Spiractinospora alimapuensis: one gene and its partner. The protein of the gene in region 1 interacts with the protein of each later gene in a pairwise test. Links are inferred from orthologs where the notes say so. Each region holds a gene or a part of one and is shown on either strand. Other genes may lie near its edges. The genes, in order: J4H86_RS25020 and J4H86_RS05435.

Region 1 (9,677 bases):
CCCACTCCGTTCATCGCCGAGGCCCAGGGGTTCGGCACGGTGCTCATCAATGGCCCGGAGGACGACGTCCCGGAGTTCGCGGAGTTCGTGTTCACCGCCTGGGCCGCCGACCGGGGCTGGGCAGAGGACAACCCCGAGACCGCGGAGGCGTTCGGCCGCGCGATCGCCAAGGGGGTGGAGTTCGCGCATGAGGATCCCGAGGCGGCGGCCGCGATCGCCGCCGACTATCTTGGCGCGGACACCGAGGAAACACGCACCTCGCTGGAGGCGATGCTCCCCGCGATGCCGGAGACGCTGTGTCTGGACGAGGACCTGTTGGGCACCTCCCTGGAAACCCTGCACGAGGCGGGGATCTCCGAGGAGAGGGGCGACCCCAGTGAGGGCGTCCTGTGGACGAATGACTACACGGAAGGGTGCTGATGCGAGTAGTCCGCTATCGAGGCCAGGACGGGACGCCAGTGTGGGGGGAGCTGGGGACGGACGACGTGATCCGTCCGCTCGCCGCCCCACCGTTCGGCCAGTACCCCGTCGACGACGTCCCGATGGAGTTCGGGGAGGCGGCACTGCTGGCGCCGGTCATCCCGCGCACCATCGTGTGTGTGGGCCGCAACTATGCCGCCCACGCGGCGGAGTTCAACAACGATGTGCCCACCCGCCCGCTGCTGTTCATGAAACCGGCGTCGACCGTGGTCGGTCCTGGGGCGGCGGTTCGCTATCCGCCGGAGTCGGAACGGGTGGACCCCGAGGCCGAACTCGCGGTGGTGATCGGCCGCCCCGCGTTCCAGGTCAGCGCGGCCGACGCGCCGTCAGTCATCGGCGGCTACACCTGCGCCAACGACGTCACCGCCCGCGACCTCCAGAAGACCGACCCGGGGCAGCAGTGGACCCGCGGAAAGGGATTCGCCACGTTCTGCCCGGTGGGGCCATGGATCGAGACGGAGCTCGACCCCACCGACGTCGAGGTGACCTGCGCCGTCAACGGGGAGGTGACCCAGCGCGGTCGGACCAGAGACCTGATCTTCGACCTGCCGTTCCTCATCGAGTACGTCACCGCGTTCACCCGACTCCTCCCCGGCGACATCATCCTCACCGGAACCCCCGAGGGCGTAAGCCCCGTACGGCCTGGCGACAAGGTGGAGGTGTCGGCCAGTGGCCTGGGAACGTTGACCAACACCATCGAGACCGCGGAGTAGGACCAAGAGGTCGTGACCACCCCCGGGCCCTCCAGAGGGGAAGTGGGTGGGACGGGGGCTCATGCCTCGGCCCACCCACCCGGAGGGGGCCAGAATGGCCTATCCGGCGGTGACCAGCGCGCGCCAGGTCACCGTGCCGACCCAGCCGTCGTCACACGGTGATTGGGCCTCGGCCACGACTTCCTCGCAGACCTGGTCACGCTGGAACTCCTTCACCGCGTCCATCGTGTCGGTGTCGTACTCGCCGTTGTCGGAGTTGTCCGGCATGTAGCCGTAGTTGATCAGCAGGTTCTGGATCGCCAGCACCCCAGCCCCTTCATCACCGAGGTCGTAGTACCACTTGACTGGGTCCGGCCCCCAGTCCGGGTTGGGAGTGCTTCGGTCGAACTGGATGGTGTCCAGATGACCCCAGAACTCCTCCTTCATCTCCCCGTGCTCGCCGAGCCCGCGGTCCGCCTGGTACAGCAGTACGGCGTCCTCGACAGCGGTGGTGTAGTTGGGAATTGGGTGGTCCCCGTAGAACTGGTCCCCGTTCTCGTCCACCTCCGCGCCGAGGATGATGGTGGCCGCGTAGATGTTGATGTGGGTGTCGGTGTCGTTCGGATACTCCGGCCAGGGACGGTCCATGATGTCCGGAGCGTCGGCGGGTTCGATGGGTCCTTCCTCGGCCGTGGCGGTCGCCGATGTGGCGACCATCCCGCCTCCGAGCAGGGCGACGCTCGCGAGACCGATGGTCGACTTCCGGGCCAGGCTGCGCATCATCGTCATGTCTCCCCCAATGGGATCCGCGTGCGGGTTACGTAAGACAGGACGGGCGCTCTCACCGCCCGGTTGGCCTGCGATTCCGCACTGTCCGCTTGCGGACGACCACGGCGCGGCGTGAACCTGGGGCGCGGTTGCGCGTCTGTCTAAACGTGTCTGCCGGCGGGCCTGGCGTCCGGGACCTCGGCGTGTGCCGGCAAAGGACCAGGAAGAGGACATCGAAGAGGCCGGGGCAATCCCGTGCGCCCCGGCCTCGGTCCGTGGGTGTGTTCAGCCCGTGGCGACGAGCGCGCGCCAGGTCACGGTGCCGACGAGTCCGTCGTCGCACTGCTGTGCCGCTGCCTCGTCCTCCACTTCCTCACACACGTGGTCACGTTGGAACTCCTTCACCGCCGCTGTGGTGTCTCCGCCATACTGGCCATCGACGTCGTCTTCCTTGTCGAAGTAGCCCTGCGTGAAGAGAAGGTACTGGAGGGCCTCGACGCCCGCACCGGAGTCGCCGTTGGTGTAGAAGTCCGGGCCAACGCGAGGCCCCCAGTCGGGAGTCTCCACACTGGTGTCGAACTGGAGAGAGTCCAGGTGACCCCAGAACTCCTCCTTCATCTCCCCGTGCTCGCCCAACCCTTCCTCGAGCTGGTAGTACTCCACGGCCGACGCCAGATCCTCGGAGTAGGTGTCGGTCGGGTCGTCCTGCCAATAGGGGATTCCGTCGCTGTTGTACTCGGCCCCGAGGATGACGGTGCCGGCGTAGATGTTCGGGTGCTGGTCGGTGTCGTTGGGGTACTCCGGCCAGGGACGATCCATGATGCCCGGAGCGTCGGCCGGATCGATCGGCCTCTCCTCGGCCATGGCGCTGGGGATCGTGGCCATGCCGACGAGCGCTGCGCCGGCGAGGCCGAGGCCAGAGAAGGTGAGAATCCTGCGCTTGGTGGTCAATACGGGCATCGTCTCTCCCCGATGTGTTCGACTGTGACACGGGGCAGGACGCCCTTCCATCCGGGAACGGTTGGCGCCCATTCGGCTACTGACCGTTGACGGACGTCGTGGAGTGGTGTGTGAACCGAACGCGGGGCGGCGCGTCCGGTTCGCTGGTGCCGGGGGAGTGGGGTCGCGACGGCCCGGTCTAGACTGCCCGGCGTGACTCCCCCCTACTGGAACCACAACATCCACTACCAGCCGCTCGTCCTGGACGCCGTTCCCACCGGCTGCGAACGTGCGCTCGACGTGGGCAGCGGTGACGGCCTGCTCGCACGCCAACTCGCCGATCGCGCCACTGAGGTCGTGGGGGTTGACCCAACCCCCGCCATGATCACCACCGCGCGCTCCGCCACGCGGGACCTGGAGAACGTGTCCTTCCTGCGGGCCGACGTGGTCGAGGCAGCCGGGACCGAGCTGCCGGACGGCGGATTCGACTTCGTCTGCTCGGTCACCACGGTGCACCAGATCGGGCTGGAGCCGGCTCTGACGGCGATGCGCCGCCTCCTCGCCCCCGGAGGTCGTCTCTTCATCGTGGGTCTGGCGAAGAACAGCACTCCCGCGGACTGGATCGTCTCCGGGGCGGGACTCGTCGCCCACCAGTGGTTCAGTTGGCGCAGGGGAGGGGTCAGCGCCCCTGAGGGGATGCCCATCATGGACGGCGATATCAGCTGGGGGGAGGTGCGCCGGATCGCCACCCGCGAACTCCCCGGCGTCCGCTACCGCCGCCACCTGCTGTGGCGCTACTCCCTGCTCTGGGACAAGCCGACGGACGGTTAGGGGTCGGTCCGCGTCCCGGGATCGATCGGTAGCGTCGCGGTGTCCACACCGAGCTCTCCGAGGGCGCTGGGCAGCGTCACTCGCTCGCCGTAGGCGACGCGTTCGGTGCGCGTGTACCCCGCTCCGTCTGGAGCGTGGTGCACCGTACACAGCGCTGCGTACGGGTCGAAAATGGCATAGACCGGGATTGCGACCTGGGCGTAGAGACGCGCCTTCTCGTGATAGTCCCGGCGAACACTGCCTGGGGAGACGACCTCGATCGCGAGTTCCATCAGGTCGGGCGCGAACTTGCTGAGGTTCTTGGCAGCCTCGATCTCGGGTATGAGGGCCAGGTCAGGGCACAGTTCCGAGTCCGCGATGGCGATGGGGGAAGCCACATCCGTGACCAGTGCCCACTCCGGATTCAGTTGAGGTTCCAGCTCGGTCCACAGCCGGACGATCGTCTTACCGTGAACCGGTCGGACCGGGCTCATCATGATGCTTCCCCCGACGATCTCGACCTTGTAGCCGTCAAGCTGATCCGCGAGCTGATGTACCTTCGCGCTGAGTTGGTCCAAGAGTGTGGTCACGCCAACCTCCCTACCGTCAGTCACCATGCTAGCGACCCGCTCTGACAACCGCGCTGGATCCTCCACGCCGAGCGGCGCCGACATACTATTGTTGAACAATCCTCACTCCGTCGAGCCCACGAGAGAAGATCATGACCGACACCGAGCGCGAGGTCCACGAGGTCGCTGCGCGGGCCAAGCGCGCTTCACACGAGCTCGCTCCGCTGGCCCGAGCAGCGAAGGACGCCGCGCTGTTCGCCATCGCCGACGCGCTGGTGGCCAACGCCGAGTCCATCGTCAAGGCCAACAGCGAGGACGTGGCCCGGGCCCGCGAGGGTGGTCAGCCGGAGGCGATGATCGACCGGCTCGCCCTCAGCACCGACCGTGTCGAGGCCATCGCCGACGCGGTCCGCGAGGTAGCCGAGCTCCCGGACCCGGTCGGGGAGGTCGTGCGGGGGAGCACCCTGCCCAACGGACTCGAACTACGTCAGGTGCGTGTCCCCATGGGCGTCGTCGGGGTGATCTACGAGAGCCGGCCCAACGTGACGGTCGACGCCGCGGTTCTGTGCCTCAAGAGCGGCAACGCCGCCCTGTTGCGTGGCTCCTCCTCGGCCTACACGTCCAACACCCGGCTGGTCGAGGTCATGCGGGCGGCGCTGGCCGACACCGACGTCCCGGCGGACGCCGTGCAGCTGGTGCCGGGAACCGGTCGTGAGTCCGCCCACGCCCTCATGCGGGCCCGTGGTCTCGTCGACGTTCTGATCCCGCGTGGCGGGCGTACCCTCATCCAGTCGGTGGTCACCGAGTCCACGGTTCCGGTCATCGAGACCGGTGAGGGCAACTGCCACGTCTACGTCGACAAGGCCGCCGACCTCGACAACGCGCTCGTCATCACCCTCAACTCCAAGGCGCAGCGGGTGTCGGTGTGCAACGCGGCCGAGACGTTGCTCGTGCACCGAGGAGTCGCCGAGGAGTTCCTGCCCCGGCTCGTCTCCGCGATGACGGAGCGCGGTGTGACCCTGCACGGGGACGAGCGCACCATCAACATCATCGGCTCCGCCACGCCGGCCACCGAGGTCGACTGGGCCACCGAGTACCTCTCGCACGACCTCGCCGTGCGGGTGGTCGACTCGTTGGCCGAGGCGGTCGAACACATCCGTCGATACTCCACCGGCCACACCGAGGCCATCGTCACCGACTCCACCTCAGCGGCACGCCAATTCGTCGCGCAGGTGGACTCGGCCGCGGTCATGGTCAACGCCTCCACCCGGTTCACCGACGGCGGCGAGTTCGGGTTCGGCGCGGAGATCGGTATCTCCACCCAGAAGCTGCACGCCCGCGGCCCGATGGGGCTGCCGGAGATGACCTCGACCAAGTACGTCATCACCGGAGACGGGCACGTCCGCCCCTGAGCCCAGGAAAAGGTCGGGGGCGGCCCGGAGCCCGGACCGCCCCCCGACAACGTGTCAGGAACTGGGAGTGCCGTCGGAGTCCCGCCGGCCCGCGTTCTTCCACCGGTCGGCGACCGTGTCGAAGAGCTTGCCACCGGCGTTGGCCGCACTGCCGAAGAAGTCGCGCACCGTCCCCGCCAGCGGGTCGGAGCTGCGCTCCCACGACTCCTTGTAGGAGTTGGCCGCCTCACGGGCCTCCTCACCGATGGACGCGTCCCGGTCGGAATCCCGTCGCGGGTACTCCCCGTCCAGGATCCGCTGGTAGGAGCCGTCTTTCAGCCAACGGTCCAGCTCGGCGAGCCGGATCACGGCGAAGGGGTGGGTGTGACCGGACATGTTCAACAGCTTTAGCACACTGTCCAGCGCGTCGCCGCTGGAGTCGTACTCGCGGGCCTGCTCCAGCATGGCGTCGCTGTTCATCTCCGCCAACCGGGACCCACCCGCGATCTTCATCAGGGCCCGCTTGCCCGCCTCGGGGTCCTGTCCCGCCAGCACGCCGGCACGGTCGCAGGACAGCTCCGACTTACGGAACCACTCCTCCAGAGCGAGGATGATGGCGCGCAGTCCGATGTAGCCGAAGGGCACCCAGGCGACCCGCGCCGCGAGGTTGATCAGGAAGATGAGCATGGTGCGGTAGACCGCGTGACCACTGAGAATGTGCCCCACCTCGTGGCCGATGACGAAACGCTGCTCCTCGGGATCCAACAGGTCGAACAGGCCCGTGGTGACCACGATGAACGGTTTGTCCATCCCGATCGCCATGGCGTTGGGGCGAGGGTCCATACGGACGTAGAGTTCCGGGACGTCCTTCATGTCGAGCACATAGGCTGCGTCGCGGACGTAGTCGTGGAGCTCCGGGAACTGGCGTTCGCTCGCCCGGACCGCACTGGCCAGGTGGAGTAGTCGCAGCGAACGCCGACTCAGAACCCCGGTGAACCGCTTGAACAGCTCATCGAACCCCTTGAGTGAACGCAGTGCCACGAGCGCGCCGCGGTCGGCGGGATGCTCGTAGGCGCGGGAGGAGATATCGGAGAGCCGGACGCGGGTGCGATCGGGTGTTGTGGCCATATGGGCATGCTATGCGTGATGGTTCGTCCACGCCACGGTTTCGGCCAACGAGATATGACGTGAAAATCATCGGGCGGTTCGGAACCGCGCCCCGCCGCCCCTAAGCACCAGAAACACCGCCTACCCTCTGGTGGGGAACGGGAGGCCGTGACCGACAACGGACACGGACCACGCGGCGAACGGAGACAACGGGTGTCCGAGGAAGACACGAAGAGACAACCGCGGCGAGTCGGGATCATGGGTGGCACCTTCGACCCCATCCACCACGGCCACCTCGTCGCCGCCAGCGAGGCCGCCTCACTGTTCGGCCTCGACCAGGTGGTGTTCGTGCCCGCCGGCAAGCCCTACCAGAAGGACGACAGCGAGGTCAGCCCGGCCGAGCACCGGTACCAGATGACCGTCATCGCCACCGTGTCCAACCCACGCTTCGTCGTCAGCCGCGCCGAGATCGACCGGACCGGCCCCACCTACACCATCGACACCCTGCGCGACTTCCGCGACCACTACGGGCGCGACACCGAACTCTTCTTCATCACCGGCGCCGACGCGCTCGGCAACATCCTCAGCTGGAACAGCGCCGACGAGCTCTTCCAGCTCGCGCATTTCGTAGGCTGTAACCGACCCGGCCACCGGCTCGACGACGCGGGGCTTCCCCCCGGTCGTGTCAGCCTCGTGGAAGTCCCAGCGCTCGCCATCTCCTCTACCGAATGCCGAGAGCGGGTACGCAAGGGAGAACCCATCTGGTACCTCGTGCCAGAAGGTATCGTCCACTACATCAACAAGACCGGGCTCTACCGACACTGAGACCCAGGAGGACCAACCGTCCCGTGACCGCAACTCCAAGAGCCGTCGAGCTGGTCAACGTCGCCGCCGAAGCGGCCGCCGAAAAGCTCGCCAAAGACATCATCGCCTACGACGTGAGCGACCAGCTCGTCATCACAGACGCCTTCGTCCTCTGCTCCGCACCCAACGACCGCCAGGTCCGATCCGTCGTCGACGAGATCGAGGACCGGCTGCGCGCCGCCGGAGCCAAGAGCGTACGACGAGAAGGCGAACGAGACGGCCGCTGGGTCCTCCTCGACTACGTCGACATCGTCGTGCACATCCAACACGACGAGGACCGCGAGTACTACGGACTCGAACGCCTCTGGAAAGACTGCCCCGAGATCCCACTGCCAGTGAAGAACTCCAGCGGTGACTGAAACACGACGTGTGCTGTGCTGGCGACACGGCCAAACACGGTGGAACGCCGAGAAACGATTCCAAGGCCAAGCCGACATCCCACTCGACGAGGTCGGCGCCGCCCAAGCCGCCCACGCCGCGCGCATGCTCGCCCGCCTCAAACCCGACGGGATCGTCACCTCCGACCTCAGCCGAGCCGCCAGCACAGCCCAAGCCCTCGAAGCCGAAACCGGCCTCACCCCCAACACCGACCCCGGACTACGCGAACGCTCCGCCGGTGAATGGGAAGGCCTCAACCGCGACGACATCATCGCCCGCTGGCCCGAGGAATACGCGAAGTTCAACGTCCCCGGCGGAGAGGACATGAACGACGTCGGCCAACGCGTCGCCCAAGCCGTCGACCGCGGACTCGCCACCATCCCCCCACACGGACTCCTCGTCGTCGTCAGCCACGGCGGAGCCATCCGCGCCGGCATCACCACCCTCCTCGGCCTCCCACCAGAACACCGAGAAAGCCTCGGCCCTCTCGGCAACTGCTCCTGGTCCGTCCTCGGCCCCTCCGCCACCGGCCGCTGGCGACTCCTCGAACACAACGCCGCCAGCCTCCCCGAAGAACGCATCCTCAGCGACGACCGCTAACCGTTTCGACTCCACGCCCACAGTCCGCTAAAGTAAGGGGAGTCCGCACGGGGGCCACCCCAAAACCGGACACCCACGGGGCTATGGCGCAGTTGGTAGCGCGCCTCCATGGCATGGAGGAGGTCTGGGGTTCGAATCCCCATAGCTCCACGAGACTCGGGACGACCCTGCTCGGGGGCCTTCGGCCTCCTCGCGGGGTCGTCCCGTTTGTGCTTGTCGGGGGGGCGACCCCCCGTGCCCCCCGCGTGGCAACGTTGGTTGTTGTCGGACGGGGTTGGGGGCCTGGTGGGGTGGTTGTTGCCCTTGCCTCGGATGGTTTGGGCCGACGTGCTCGGGGGCCTTCGTTAGGCGTTGCGCGCCGGGCCAGCGCAACCTGGATCGCTGACTCACCGTGTTGGGGCCCTGTGAGGTAGCTGCGGCCGCCCGGGGGACATTCGCCCGGGCATGACAACGTCCGTGCTGCTCCCACTCATCACCCCGTTGATTGTCCAGGGGCGCCGACCGGGGTCGTGCGTTCGTCGGGACGGCTCGGATCCCCGCCTAAGAGCTCGACGACAGGCCGGTCACAGGGTCCAGAGCGTTCGCCAGTGACGGGGCGTCCGGCGTGCTCACCAGGATTTCGTCGAACTCCGGGTGCTCCAGCCGCACCCGCAACAGCGCCACGTTCCGCCGCATGGCCACCAGCCTTCGCGTGCCGTTCGGGTGGGTGAAGGTTCCGACCTTCACGAACCCCGAGACAACGAGCCCGAACTTGCGCCAACCGAGCACCTCCGAGGTCCACCCGAGCTCGGAGATCGCCCCCGTCACATCCCCCAAAGGCACCTCCACCATCGACCTGAGACTCATGTAGCGCTCCCAGCCCTCAAATGCGATGTGAAGGCGAGCGGGGTTCTGAAGTATTCGCACCATCGCCATACCCCAACGTTATCAATTTTGATAATAATCGCAAGTGGCATGATTGGTTCCATGTCCCAGCCTCGTATCGCCGACGTCGTGATGCACCCGGTGCGGTTGCGCATCCTGCACCAGCTCGCCGACCGTGAACGCACGACCTCCCAGTTGCGTGAGGCGTTGCCGGA
Region 2 (4,772 bases), 4.2 Mb from region 1 along the record:
GCGTCGGTGGGCGGCGTCGTGTACGACGGACGGGGTGGGATCGTCGACGAACGGTCATCACCCGGCCCCGTCGGGGGCCCTTCCCCACACGATGGCCCGTCCGGCGCGCCGCGGCCTCAGTCCGGGCCGCGCGTCTCCCGCACCCCGCCGTGCAGGGTGGCGAGCGCCGCCGGAGCGGAGTTGGGCAGGTTCCTCCGCCACGCGAGTGACAGCCCGACGGCCACCAGGACGACCACAGGCAGCGTGGTGAGGCCCGGGTAGACGGTCAGGGCGCGGAACGCCTGGAGTACCGGTGGGTCCCACAGCGTCACCGTGGCCGTGATTCCCACCAGCAACAGGCCGACGATCATCGCCGCGCCGGCCCCGATGGGGGTCAGGCCGCGCCACCACACCCCCAACAGCAGGACGGGCGCGAGCGTGAACGCGCAGACGTGGAATCCGGCGAGTACGAGCACGAGGATGTCGACGTGCCGCAGCGCCGGAACCCCCCAGATCAGCAGCGGTGGCATCAGGACGGCGCAGGTGGCGCCGGTGCTGTACAGGCGCATCCCGCCGCCGGTCAGACACTGCGAGACGTGACTGCCGACCGCCGACGACACGGCGACGACGACCGCGACCGTCGACACCGCCGCGACCACCAGCAGCACCGCGGTCAACGTCTGGCCGAGGCCTCCTGGCGCCACCCACAGGGGCACCAGGAACATCACCATCGACGTCGTCTCGCCCCACCGCTGCGAAGGGGACGGGGCGAAGGAGTGGGCCAACACCGCGAAGGCGAACGGTAGGACGAGCATGCTCGCGATGAGGGCGAAGGTGACCGTGACCGAGTCACGCGCGGTGGTCGCGTCCCGCGTCCCGTAGTAGCGGAACACGAAGAGCGGCAGCCCGACGACACCGAAGAGTAGCGTCATGGCGATGGAGTAGTGCTCGAGCATGGTGCCACTGGGGATGGCCAACGACTCCCACTCTGCGGAACCGCGCGCGGCGCTCGTCGGTGCGTCGGAGGTCACCGACAGGCCGAGCAGCGACAGCGCGGGGATGGTGAACCCCAGGAACTTCAACCAGAAGCTCAGTGACTGGAAGCCCGCCCCCGCACCCGGACGTCCGGAGCGCAGGATAACGAAGGTGACGGCGGACAGCGCGATCCAGGCGTAGTGCGCGGGCCAGTCAGTGGCCGCCTCAACGACGTCCCCGACGAACCGGAACTGTGCCGTCAGCAGGCACAGGCAGAAGGCGACCACGCAACAGGTGACGATACGTCGCACCTTCCGCGACTCAAGCCGCCACTCCACGAAGTCGGCGAGGCTGAAGGCGCGGCTGCGGCGCAGCGGGCCGGCGACCAGGACCGCGTAGAGCACGAAGCCGACGCCCACGGCGACCACGAGCCACAGGGCGTGCAGACCGTGGGAGTACACGACCGCGGTGAGAACGGCGATCGCCACCGCGCACACATTCTCCCCACACACGGCGGCGGCCGTCGTGACGGACGACACCGCGCGTGGTCCACCGCGTGTTCCGCGTCGCCGGGCCAGGACGGACACCGCCAACACCAACCACACGGCGCCCAGGGCTCCGAGGACACCAAGATTCACGGTCGCGTCGTCGCCACCCATCGATTGTGGGCGAGCAGCAGCGCGACCCCCACGGCGGGGACGAGCCCCACACTGAGACCGACCCACAGTCCGGAGTAGGACGGAACCACCGAGGATACGACGTCGCCCAGGACGGGAGCCACGAACGGCAGGGCGAGGCCGGTGAGGAGGGTGAGGAAGGTGATGGGCATGGCACGGGTGAAGGCACGCGCCACCAGGGACCGCGCGGATCGTTCCCGCCGGTGGACGGACCGTTCGGGTCGACGCGCGCCGGCGGAGGTCACGCGGACCCTACCTTCCCTCAACTCCGGCACCTGACGGCTCACCCCTCCTCGGCTCGGTACAGCAACCGCTCCCGCACTTCACGCGTCTGTCTGCGACTGACCTGCAGAACCTCTTCACCGACGCGGACACTGGCGCGCGTCCCGTCGATCCGGAGCTCGGAGACGTGGCGCGTGGCGACCAGGAGGCTGCGGTGGACGCGCACGAACCCCGCGCCGGTCCACTCACGTTCCAGCGTGCTCAGTGTGCTCCGGATGAGGAAGCCCCCCTCCGCTGTGCGTAGCCGCACGTAGTCCCCTCGCGCCTCGGCGTACCAGATCTCCTGACGCGGGATGAACCGGATCCGTCCCGCGAGCTCCACCGCCACCCGCGGCTGGTCGTCCGCCGGGGCGAGGGTATCGGCGATGCGGTCGAGTGTCCGCGTCAGTCGCGCCTCCTCCAATGGCTTCAGGAGATAGTCAACCGCGTGGAGCTCGAACGCGGCAACCGCGAAGTCCTCGTGCGCCGTGACGAAGACGACCGCGGGTGGGGAGGGCAGGTTGTTGATGAATCGGGCGAGATCGACGCCGCTGGGGCCCGGCATTCGTATGTCGAGGAAGAGGACGTCGAAGCGGTGCCCGGTGGACACCGTGTCGCCGACCAGTCGCATCGCGTTGGTCGCGTCGCCCGCCATCGCGACGGAGTCCACCCGGGGGTCTCGCCGGAGCAGGTAGACCATTTCCTCAAGCGCGGGAACCTCGTCATCCACCGCGAGGACACGGATCATGGACCGAGCATGGCGACCCGGCAGGGCCGGCGCAACCGGTTCGGAGCCCTAAAGCCCAAACTCGGCGATCCTGGGCCCACCAACCACCCGAATCGCCACGCGACGCTGGTTCGACCGACGCATTATTCGACGACGGCGGGCAGGAACTTCGGAATCCGAAGCCGCACCTTCGTTCCGGCGCCCACTCCCGTCTCCACGATCAGGCCGTAGGTGTCCCCGAACATACTGCGCAGACGCGCGTCCACGTTGCCCAGCCCGATGCCGTGCCCCGAGGGGACCTCCCCGGCCAGAATGTCGCCCACCTGCGCCGGCGCCATCCCCACGCCGTCGTCCTCGACACTGAGATGCGCCTCCGCCCCCGCGTCGCGGGCCGTCACGATGACGTGGCCGGCGTCCGCGCGTCCCTCCATGCCGTGCCGAATCGCGTTCTCCACCAACGGCTGCAGGCACAGGAACGGAACCTGTGCGCTGAGGATCTCCGGCGCGATCCGCATCGTGCACTGGAGCCGCTCGCCGAACCGGGCCCGCTCCAGCGCGAGGTAGCGGTCGATGGAGCGGAGTTCCTCGTCCAGGGTGGTGAGCTGGCGAGTGCCGCGGAACGCGTAGCGGGCGAACCCGGCGAAGTCCAACAACAGGCGACGCGCCCGCTCGGGGTCGGTGCGCACGAACGAGGCGATGGTGGTCAGACAGTTGTAGATGAAGTGTGGTGAGATCTGGCTGCGGAGGGCCCGTAGTTCGGCCTCGGCCAACCGGGTGCGCGCCCGGTCCAGCTCGGCCAGTTCCATCTGCTGCGACGCCCACCGCGCCACCTCGCTCAGCGCACGCGCCATCTGGTTGGAGGGCCCGGGGCCCAACGCGAGGATCGCTCCGGACATCTGGCGCTCGGTCACCACGGGGGCCACGACCGCGGTTCTCACCTCACAGCGCGGGTTGCCGCAGCCGATGTGGTCCACGACGCAGGTCCGTCGGTTCCGTAACGCCGGCTCGATCCACTCGGCGACCTCCGCGGAGTGTTCGGACCCCACCCCGGACCAGGCGAGCACGTCCCGTTCGTCGGTGACGGCCACGGCCGTCGCCCCGAGCACGTCGTGCAGATGGCGGGCGACCCTGCGGGCGGTCTCCTGGCGCAGGCCGTCGCGGAACGCGGGCGACACCAGCTCCAAGGCGTGCAGCACCGCGAACGTACGTTCCGCGTCACTGCGGTTGCGCGCCCGACGCAGCAGGACCGAACACCAGACGAGCGCCACGACGCAGGCCAGTGTGCTGAACGCGAGAAACCCCGTTAAGTACTGCATCCGGCAAAGCTAACGGCCCCACCCGACAAATGTGGCGGAACCACGGACCTGGCCCCCGCCGACCTCCCTCGGGCGCCCGCCACGGGAGAGCTCACGGTTCGCGGGCCGACGGCGGTTCGCTCGGTTCCTCCTGGTAGGCGTAGCGCTGTTCCGACCAGGGGTCGGCACGATTGTGATAACCCCGTTCCTCCCAGAACCCGCGGCGATCCGCGCGCAGGTACTCGATCTCCCGCACCCACTTCACGCTCTTGTAGCCATAGAGGTGGGGAACGACGAGCCGCAGCGGGTGGCCGTGTTCAGGCTCGAGACGGTGCGCCCCCCGGTGCGTCGCCAGGAGGGTGGTGTCGGCCAGGAAGTCCACCATCCGCAGGTTCGCGCTGTACCCGTACTCCCCCCACACCATGACGTGGGTGGCCTCGCCGTCGGGTGGACAGAGGTCGACGATGGTCGCCACTGACACCCCCGACCAGTCCACCGCGGGAACCGTGAGACGGGTCACGCAATGGAAGTCGGCGACCAGGCCGACGCGGGGCAAGGAGTCCACGTCGTCCCAGGACAGCCGAACATCGCCGTCACCAGTGCTGCCGTGGATCCGCAGGTCCCACCTCTGGGGGCGAAACGTGGGCACGGGTCCGTAGTGCAGTGCCCCCCAGTCCTGGGCGACGACCTGCCCGGGCGGGAGCGATGCCTGCGCCTGTCTCCTCGTGTCCGCCGCCATGGGCCAATCCTGCCACCACCGTGACACGCCCACCGAACCCCCCACCGTCAATCCCGAACCGCCCACGCCTCCGGGGTTCCCGGGGGCCGCAGCCGAGGGACGGTCCCGTGGCGTTGCGG

What was found.
Region 2: the proteins of J4H86_RS25020 (region 1) and J4H86_RS05435 interact in binary tests that used the Escherichia coli proteins (3 or more experiments, as listed by UniProt). The link is inferred for Spiractinospora alimapuensis from one-to-one orthologs.

The regions. Positions count from the first base shown.
Region 1 is NZ_CP072467.1:5,374,601-5,384,277, forward strand. What follows is about bases 3,574-6,540. They hold J4H86_RS25020 (glutamate-5-semialdehyde dehydrogenase), read left to right. Parts: upstream 3,574-4,410; coding sequence 4,411-5,670; downstream 5,671-6,540. Other genes in these bases: J4H86_RS25010 (class I SAM-dependent methyltransferase), read left to right, coding at 3,574-3,710; J4H86_RS25015 (Uma2 family endonuclease), read right to left, coding at 3,707-4,279; J4H86_RS25025 (M48 family metallopeptidase), read right to left, coding at 5,725-6,540. Also shown: J4H86_RS24990 (ABC transporter substrate-binding protein), read left to right, coding at 1-420; J4H86_RS24995 (fumarylacetoacetate hydrolase family protein), read left to right, coding at 420-1,193; J4H86_RS25000 (peptidoglycan-binding domain-containing protein), read right to left, coding at 1,293-1,961; J4H86_RS25005 (peptidoglycan-binding domain-containing protein), read right to left, coding at 2,226-2,900; more of J4H86_RS25010, read left to right, coding at 3,093-3,573; more of J4H86_RS25025, read right to left, coding at 6,541-6,777; nadD (nicotinate-nucleotide adenylyltransferase), read left to right, coding at 6,970-7,581; rsfS (ribosome silencing factor), read left to right, coding at 7,605-7,979; J4H86_RS25040 (histidine phosphatase family protein), read left to right, coding at 7,972-8,598; J4H86_RS25050 (hypothetical protein), read right to left, coding at 9,139-9,444; J4H86_RS25055 (helix-turn-helix domain-containing protein), read left to right, coding at 9,565-9,677. UniProt on the Escherichia coli protein: Catalyzes the NADPH-dependent reduction of L-glutamate 5-phosphate into L-glutamate 5-semialdehyde and phosphate. The product spontaneously undergoes cyclization to form 1-pyrroline-5-carboxylate.
Region 2 is NZ_CP072467.1:1,171,962-1,176,733, forward strand. What follows is about bases 778-3,696. They hold J4H86_RS05435 (LytR/AlgR family response regulator transcription factor), read right to left. Parts: upstream 2,641-3,696; coding sequence 1,915-2,640; downstream 778-1,914. Other genes in these bases: J4H86_RS05425 (sodium:solute symporter family transporter), read right to left, coding at 778-1,592; J4H86_RS05430 (hypothetical protein), read right to left, coding at 1,589-1,876; J4H86_RS05440 (sensor histidine kinase), read right to left, coding at 2,763-3,696. Outside these bases: more of J4H86_RS05425, read right to left, coding at 117-777; more of J4H86_RS05440, read right to left, coding at 3,697-3,935; J4H86_RS05445 (molybdopterin-dependent oxidoreductase), read right to left, coding at 4,027-4,653. UniProt on the Escherichia coli protein: Member of the two-component regulatory system BtsS/BtsR, which is part of a nutrient-sensing regulatory network composed of BtsS/BtsR, the low-affinity pyruvate signaling system YpdA/YpdB and their respective target proteins, BtsT and YhjX.